Regions from separate parts of the Bacillus smithii genome, predicted to be linked through region 2. Evidence: a T-box and tRNA genes for the amino acid it is inferred to sense, from the RefSeq annotation. Region 2 holds a T-box; the other holds one or more tRNA genes.

Evidence for each region. A T-box is a leader RNA that pairs with one kind of tRNA and senses whether it is charged. The one in region 2 lies ahead of BSM4216_RS11300 (valine--tRNA ligase), so its partner is inferred to be a tRNA-Val.
Region 1: it encodes a tRNA-Val, which carries the amino acid that the T-box ahead of BSM4216_RS11300 (valine--tRNA ligase) is inferred to sense. The anticodon was not compared.

The regions. Positions count from the first base shown of each region.
Region 1 covers NZ_CP012024.1:167,394-170,916, reverse strand. Annotated here, with positions in the region: gene sigW (RNA polymerase sigma factor SigW) at 1-401, opposite strand, end outside; gene BSM4216_RS15960 (aspartyl-phosphate phosphatase Spo0E family protein) at 567-728, shown strand; tRNA gene BSM4216_RS00915 (tRNA-Ala) at 1,085-1,157, opposite strand; tRNA gene BSM4216_RS00910 (tRNA-Gly) at 1,176-1,247, opposite strand; tRNA gene BSM4216_RS00905 (tRNA-Lys) at 1,261-1,333, opposite strand; tRNA gene BSM4216_RS00900 (tRNA-Gln) at 1,377-1,451, opposite strand; tRNA gene BSM4216_RS00895 (tRNA-Tyr) at 1,508-1,592, opposite strand; tRNA gene BSM4216_RS00890 (tRNA-Thr) at 1,598-1,673, opposite strand; tRNA gene BSM4216_RS00885 (tRNA-Val) at 1,685-1,760, opposite strand; tRNA gene BSM4216_RS00880 (tRNA-Glu) at 1,769-1,840, opposite strand; tRNA gene BSM4216_RS00875 (tRNA-Thr) at 1,857-1,929, opposite strand; tRNA gene BSM4216_RS00870 (tRNA-Asn) at 1,931-2,005, opposite strand; rRNA gene rrf (5S ribosomal RNA) at 2,014-2,129, opposite strand; rRNA gene BSM4216_RS00860 (23S ribosomal RNA) at 2,254-3,523, opposite strand, start outside.
Region 2 covers NZ_CP012024.1:2,404,144-2,407,666, reverse strand. Annotated here, with positions in the region: gene BSM4216_RS11305 (dicarboxylate/amino acid:cation symporter) at 1-988, opposite strand, end outside; T-box leader at 1,303-1,523, shown strand; gene BSM4216_RS11300 (valine--tRNA ligase) at 1,588-3,523, shown strand, end outside.

The DNA of each region.
Region 1 (3,523 bases), 1.1 Mb from region 2:
ATCGCTTGCTGAATCGACTCTTGTAATTCCATATGTTCTACTTCTTGCTCCGGCAGGTGGCTGGATGAAGCAATTTGCGAATACAGCGTTAAATTTTCAGATCCTTCTATATCTGCATCTAAATGGTAGTCCGGTTTTTTCTTTCTTATTCGATCAATGCAAAGATTGGTCGTAATTCGATACAGCCAGGTTGAAAATTTTCGATTTTCATCATACCGTCGAATGTTGAGATAAGCACGTAAAAACGCTTCTTGTGCTACATCTTCTGACTCATGCCGATTTCCCAGCATCCGATAACAAAGCTGATACACTTTATCTTTATAAATTTCCACAATCTCTCCAAATGCGTTCTGATCGCCCTTAAGCACTTGCCTTATTTTTTTTCTAATAAAAACATCCATTCACTTGTACCCCCGCTCCAGCGGCAATATATAAATACGAATCAACGAAAAAGAAAGTTTCAAAAATCTTCTCTTCCATCATAACAAATATTGACCTAATCAAGTTTGCACATTTTTGAAAACGGATATGATAATAATAAAAATCAGCAAAAGCGGTGATAGACAATGTCAACAACAGAACATGACTTGCTTCTTCAAATTGAAAACTGCCGAGTTGAAATGATTTCCCAGGCAATGAAAACTTCTTTTGCAAATGATGAAGTGCTTGCATTAAGTGTAAAGCTGGATCAGCTTTTGAATCTGTATGAATCTAAAAGTCCAAAATAAACGCAGCAACCTCGTATGCAGGAGGCTGCTGTCTATGAAATGGACATAAATGCAACCGCTGCTATGGCCGCTTTATATTTGGAAGAGATTTTTTGAATTTCAAGTACAGCAGAATCTTTCCCACTCTTCGAACAATTTTGTTTGTAAACAACATCCGCAATGCGAAAGTTCGTCCAAACGAAAGTCTATTAGATTAAAATCAAGAATATCATTATTTTGTCTTAAAATTAGAAACATTTTCTTCCTACTTAAATTAAGAATCAAATGATAATGTATCTAGAGCTGATCCAAATAGAAAAAGCCTCAAACCTAACGGTTTAAGGCAAAAAACGTAAGCTTCCTATCTGAACTGAAAATGGAGCCTAGCGGGATCGAACCGCTGACCTCCTGCGTGCGATGCAGGCACTCTCCCAGCTGAGCTAAGGCCCCATATCTTCCGGCAAATAGAGCGGAAGACGGGACTCGAACCCGCGACCCCCACCTTGGGAAGGTGGTGTTCTACCACTAAACTACTTCCGCAAATACAAAACAATGAGCCATGGAGGATTCGAACCTCCGACCCTCTGATTAAAAGTCAGATGCTCTACCTACTGAGCTAATGGCTCATCAAAAAACAATAAAAAAATCCTTCAAAAGGATCAACAATAATGGCTGGGCTAGCTGGATTCGAACCAGCGCATGACGGAGTCAAAGTCCGTTGCCTTACCGCTTGGCTATAGCCCAATGATGAATGAACATTATTAGGATATCCAACGATACAAAAACTATTCAAAATTAAATGGTGGAGGGGGACGGATTCGAACCGCCGAACCCTGAGGGAGCGGATTTACAGTCCGCCGCGTTTAGCCACTTCGCTACCCCTCCGCTGCTGGTGCCGGCTGTAGGACTTGAACCCACAACCTACTGATTACAAGTCAGTTGCTCTACCAATTGAGCTAAGCCGGCTTGTTTAAGTATGGTGGAGGTTGACGGGATCGAACCGCCGACCCCTTGCTTGTAAGGCAAGTGCTCTCCCAGCTGAGCTAAACCTCCATTGAGGATGACCCGTACGGGATTCGAACCCGTGTTACCGCCGTGAAAGGGCGGTGTCTTAACCACTTGACCAACGGGCCAAAAAAATCACAGGAAAGCTTCCAACCGGGCTCGAACCGGTGACCTCTTCCTTACCATGGAAGTGCTCTACCTGCTGAGCTATGGAAGCATGGCTCCGCAGGTAGGATTCGAACCTACGACCGATCGGTTAACAGCCGATTGCTCTACCACTGAGCTACTGCGGAACGATATCGCCTGGCGACGTCCTACTCTCGCAAGGGGAATCCCCTCACTACCATCGGCGCTGAAGAGCTTAACTTCCGTGTTCGGGATGGGAACGGGTGTGACCTCTTCGCCATTGTCACCAGACGTTCAAGACAGGTAATATTATAACATAAATTATGCAGATTGCAATAACAAATGGATATTTAGGAAAAAATTATTCCTTCAAAACTAGATAGAAGAAGCAGTTTCACCGATTTCGCGCTTTCTTTTGGTTAAGTCCTCGATCGATTAGTATCCGTCAGCTCCACGTGTCACCACGCTTCCACCTCGGACCTATCTACCTGATCATCTTTCAGGGATCTTACTTTCCGAAGAAATGGGAAATCTCATCTTGAGGGGGGCTTCATGCTTAGATGCTTTCAGCACTTATCCCTTCCGCACATAGCTACCCAGCGATGCCTCTGGCGAGACAACTGGTACACCAGCGGTGCGTCCATCCCGGTCCTCTCGTACTAAGGACAGCTCCTCTCAAATTTCCTGCGCCCGCGACGGATAGGGACCGAACTGTCTCACGACGTTCTGAACCCAGCTCGCGTACCGCTTTAATGGGCGAACAGCCCAACCCTTGGGACCGACTACAGCCCCAGGATGCGATGAGCCGACATCGAGGTGCCAAACCTCCCCGTCGATGTGGACTCTTGGGGGAGATAAGCCTGTTATCCCCGGGGTAGCTTTTATCCGTTGAGCGATGGCCCTTCCATACGGAACCACCGGATCACTAAGCCCGACTTTCGTCCCTGCTCGACTTGTAGGTCTCGCAGTCAAGCTCCCTTCTGCCTTTGCACTCTGCGAATGATTTCCAACCATTCTGAGGGAACCTTTGGGCGCCTCCGTTACCTTTTAGGAGGCGACCGCCCCAGTCAAACTGCCCACCTGACACTGTCTCCCACCCCGATCAGGGGTGCGGGTTAGAATTTCAGTACAGCCAGGGTAGTATCCCACCGGCGCCTCCACCGAAGCTGGCGCTCCGGTTTCCAAGGCTCCTACCTATCCTGTACAAGCTGTACCAAAATTCAATATCAGGCTGCAGTAAAGCTCCACGGGGTCTTTCCGTCCTGTCGCGGGTAACCTGCATCTTCACAGGTACTATAATTTCACCGAGTCTCTCGTTGAGACAGTGCCCAGATCGTTACGCCTTTCGTGCGGGTCAGAACTTACCTGACAAGGAATTTCGCTACCTTAGGACCGTTATAGTTACGGCCGCCGTTTACTGGGGCTTCGGTTCGCACCTTCAAGCAAAGCTTTAAGCGCTCCCCTTAACCTTCCAGCACCGGGCAGGCGTCAGCCCCTATACTTCGCCTTACGGCTTCGCAGAGACCTGTGTTTTTGCTAAACAGTCGCCTGGGCCTATTCACTGCGGCTTCTCGGGGCTATGCACCCCAAAAAGCACCCCTTCTCCCGAAGTTACGGGGTCATTTTGCCGAGTTCCTTAACGAGAGTTCTCTCGCACACCTTAGGATTCTCTCCTCGCCTACCTG
Region 2 (3,523 bases):
TAATTTGATGTCCGATGGTTAAATGAACCCCGTAAGCCTGGGCAATAAACATCGCTGCCATCGATAGATAGATGGCTGTTCCATCCAAATTAAAGGAGTAGCCGGTTGGAACGACAAGACCCACAACGGATTTAGAACAACCGAAATTTTCTAATTTTTTCATTAAAGTCGGTAAAGCGGATTCAGAAGAAGACGTACCTAAAACGAGCAGTAGTTCTTCTTTAATATAAGCGATAAATTTTAAAATATTAAATTTAAACAATTTGGCAATCAATCCGAGAATAATAAAAACAAATAGGAACATAGTTAAGTAGATGGAACCCATCAGTTTTCCGAGGTTGACAAGGGATCCAACTCCGAATTGTCCGATGGTGTAGGCCATGGCTCCAAATGCAGCAATCGGAGAAAATTTCATAATCATATTGACAATTTTAAAGAAAATATCTGTTAATTGTTCAAACAATTTGATGACAGGTGATACTTTTTTTCCCAAGGACGCTGCTGCGAGTCCAAATAAGACAGCAAAAAATAAAATAGGAAGTAAATCGCCTTTAGCCAACGCTCCTACAACGCTGTCCGGAATGATGCTGGAAATAAAATCAATAAAACCGTGCCCTGTTTCTTTTGCTTGTGATACATACTGGGAAATATCTTCGTGTTTAGCACCGGATAAATCAAAGCCTTTGCCTGGTTGGACGATATTGACGACGATCATGCCGATCGCTAATGCTATAGTGCTGACGACTTCAAAATAAATAAGGGCCTTTCCGCCGATCCGTCCGACTTTTTTCATATCTCCCATGCCGCCGATTCCTGTGACAACGGTTAAGAAGATAATAGGCGCTATCAACATTTTAATTAATTTAATGAACCAATCAGCTAAAATTTTTAGCTTTGATGCAAATTCTGGAAATAGGATGCCGACAATGATTCCTAATAAAATTCCAATAATAACCCTTACGGTTAAATTATTGAAGTTGATCCTCACTTTGGTGTTCCCCCTTTTCGTGATCGCTTTCAAAATCTATTATATAACAGGTTTAAATCTTCGTCATTACTATATAATAATATTTTTTGCAAATTTTTATCGAAACGAAATATTCGAAAAATAGTTTAAACTTCTCAACTTCCGTTTTAATTTTTATATCGAAAAAGACAACAGCATTGTCTAAAAAACAGGAAAAATGGCGATAATCATTGACGAACTGGTGGCAAATTCGCTAATATAATGGTTGAAACAGAAGGAACGCTGTTATTGCGACAACGAAAAAAGATAAAAGCTGAATGATAATATAGTATCGATTAATGGCTTGGAAAGGGAGGAGTACGGTGATCACCGCTCTTTTAGAGAGGGAATCCATGGCTGAAAGATTCCTGAGCGGATTCATCGGAAGGTCGCCCTCGAGCTGCTTCTGTGAAACGATTTAGTAGCCGAAGCCGGGAAAACCCGTTATCCGAAAGAGTGCCGGATTTCGATCCGGAAAAAAGGTGGTACCACGAAGACAACTCCTTTCGTCCTTTTGGCGATGGGAGTTTTTTATTTTGAATTGAAAAGGAGGAAACGCTGTGGAGAATCACGATGTGAAGATGCCGCCAAAGTATGACCCGCGCGCTGTAGAAGCGGGAAGATACGAATGGTGGGTAAACGGTAAATTTTTTGAAGCAAAAGATGATCCAGAAAAACAACCTTATACGATTGTGATCCCGCCGCCCAATGTGACCGGAAAGCTTCATTTGGGGCATGCTTGGGATACTACTTTGCAAGACATTTTAACGCGTATGAAACGCATGCAAGGTTACGATGTCCTTTGGCTTCCGGGCATGGACCATGCAGGAATTGCTACGCAGGCAAAAGTGGAGCAAAAACTTCGGGAAGAAGGAAAGTCCCGCTACGATCTAGGCCGGGAAAAGTTTTTAGAGGAAGTTTGGAAATGGAAAAAAGAGTATGCCGATTTTATTCGTAAACAATGGGCTAAACTCGGCCTTGGCCTGGACTATAGCCGTGAACGTTTTACTCTCGATGAAGGACTTTCAAAAGCGGTTAGAAAAGTGTTCGTTTCTCTTTACCGCAAAGGGCTCATTTATCGCGGAGAGTACATCATCAACTGGGACCCGGTGACGAAAACAGCTTTGTCCGATATTGAAGTCGTCTATAAAGAAGTAAAAGGCGCTTTCTACCATATGAAATATCCGCTCAAAGACGGTTCTGGCTATATTGAAGTGGCGACTACCCGTCCGGAAACGATGCTGGGTGATACGGCGGTAGCTGTTCATCCGGATGATGAACGGTATAAGCATCTTATTGGCAAAACGGTGATTTTGCCGATCGTTGGCCGGGAAATCCCGATTATCGGCGATGAATATGTCGATATGGAATTTGGCTCCGGAGCCGTAAAAATTACGCCGGCGCACGATCCGAATGACTTTGAAGTGGGCAACCGCCATAATTTGGAACGGATATTAGTCATGAACGAAGACGGCACCATGAATGAGAATGCCCTTCAATATCAAGGAATGGACCGTTTTGAATGCCGTAAGCAGATTGTTAAAGATCTAAAGGAACAAGGTGTTCTTTTCAAAATTGAAGAACACATGCATTCAGTTGGGCATTCTGAACGAAGCGGCGCAGTTGTTGAACCATTTTTATCAACACAATGGTTCGTGAAAATGGAACCGTTGGCTAAAGCGGCTATTGAATGGCAAAAAGGGAAAGACAAAGTTCACTTTGTACCCGAACGATTTGAAAAAACGTACTTGCATTGGATGGAAAACATCCGCGATTGGTGCATTTCCCGTCAGCTATGGTGGGGCCATCGAATTCCGGCTTGGTATCATAAAGAAACCGGTGAAATTTACGTTGATATGGAACCGCCTAAAGATATTGAGAATTGGGAGCAGGATCCGGACGTTCTTGATACATGGTTCAGCTCGGCGCTTTGGCCATTTTCCACTATGGGTTGGCCGGATACAGAAGCATCGGATTACAAACGCTATTATCCGACTGATGCTCTTGTCACTGGGTATGATATCATTTTCTTCTGGGTCTCAAGAATGATTTTTCAAGGATTGGAATTTACTAGGAAACGGCCGTTTAAGGACGTTCTTATTCATGGACTTGTCCGTGATGCGGAAGGCCGAAAAATGAGCAAATCGCTTGGAAACGGGGTAGACCCGATGGATGTCATCGATCAATACGGGGCTGATTCACTCCGCTATTTCCTTGCAACGGGAAGTTCTCCGGGACAAGATTTGCGTTTCAGTATTGAAAAAATTGAGTCTGTCTGGAATTTTGCCAATAAAATTTGGAACGCTTCCCGGTTTGCCATGATGAATATGAACGGGCTCACGTATGAAGAAATTGATTTAACCGGAGAGAAATCAGTGGCGGACAAATGGATTTTAACCCGCTTGAATGAAACCATCGAGCTTGTGACAAATCTTGCTGAACGCTATGAATTCGGGGAAGTCGGCCGGGTATTATATAATTTTATTTGGGATGACTTCTGCGATTGGTATATCGAAA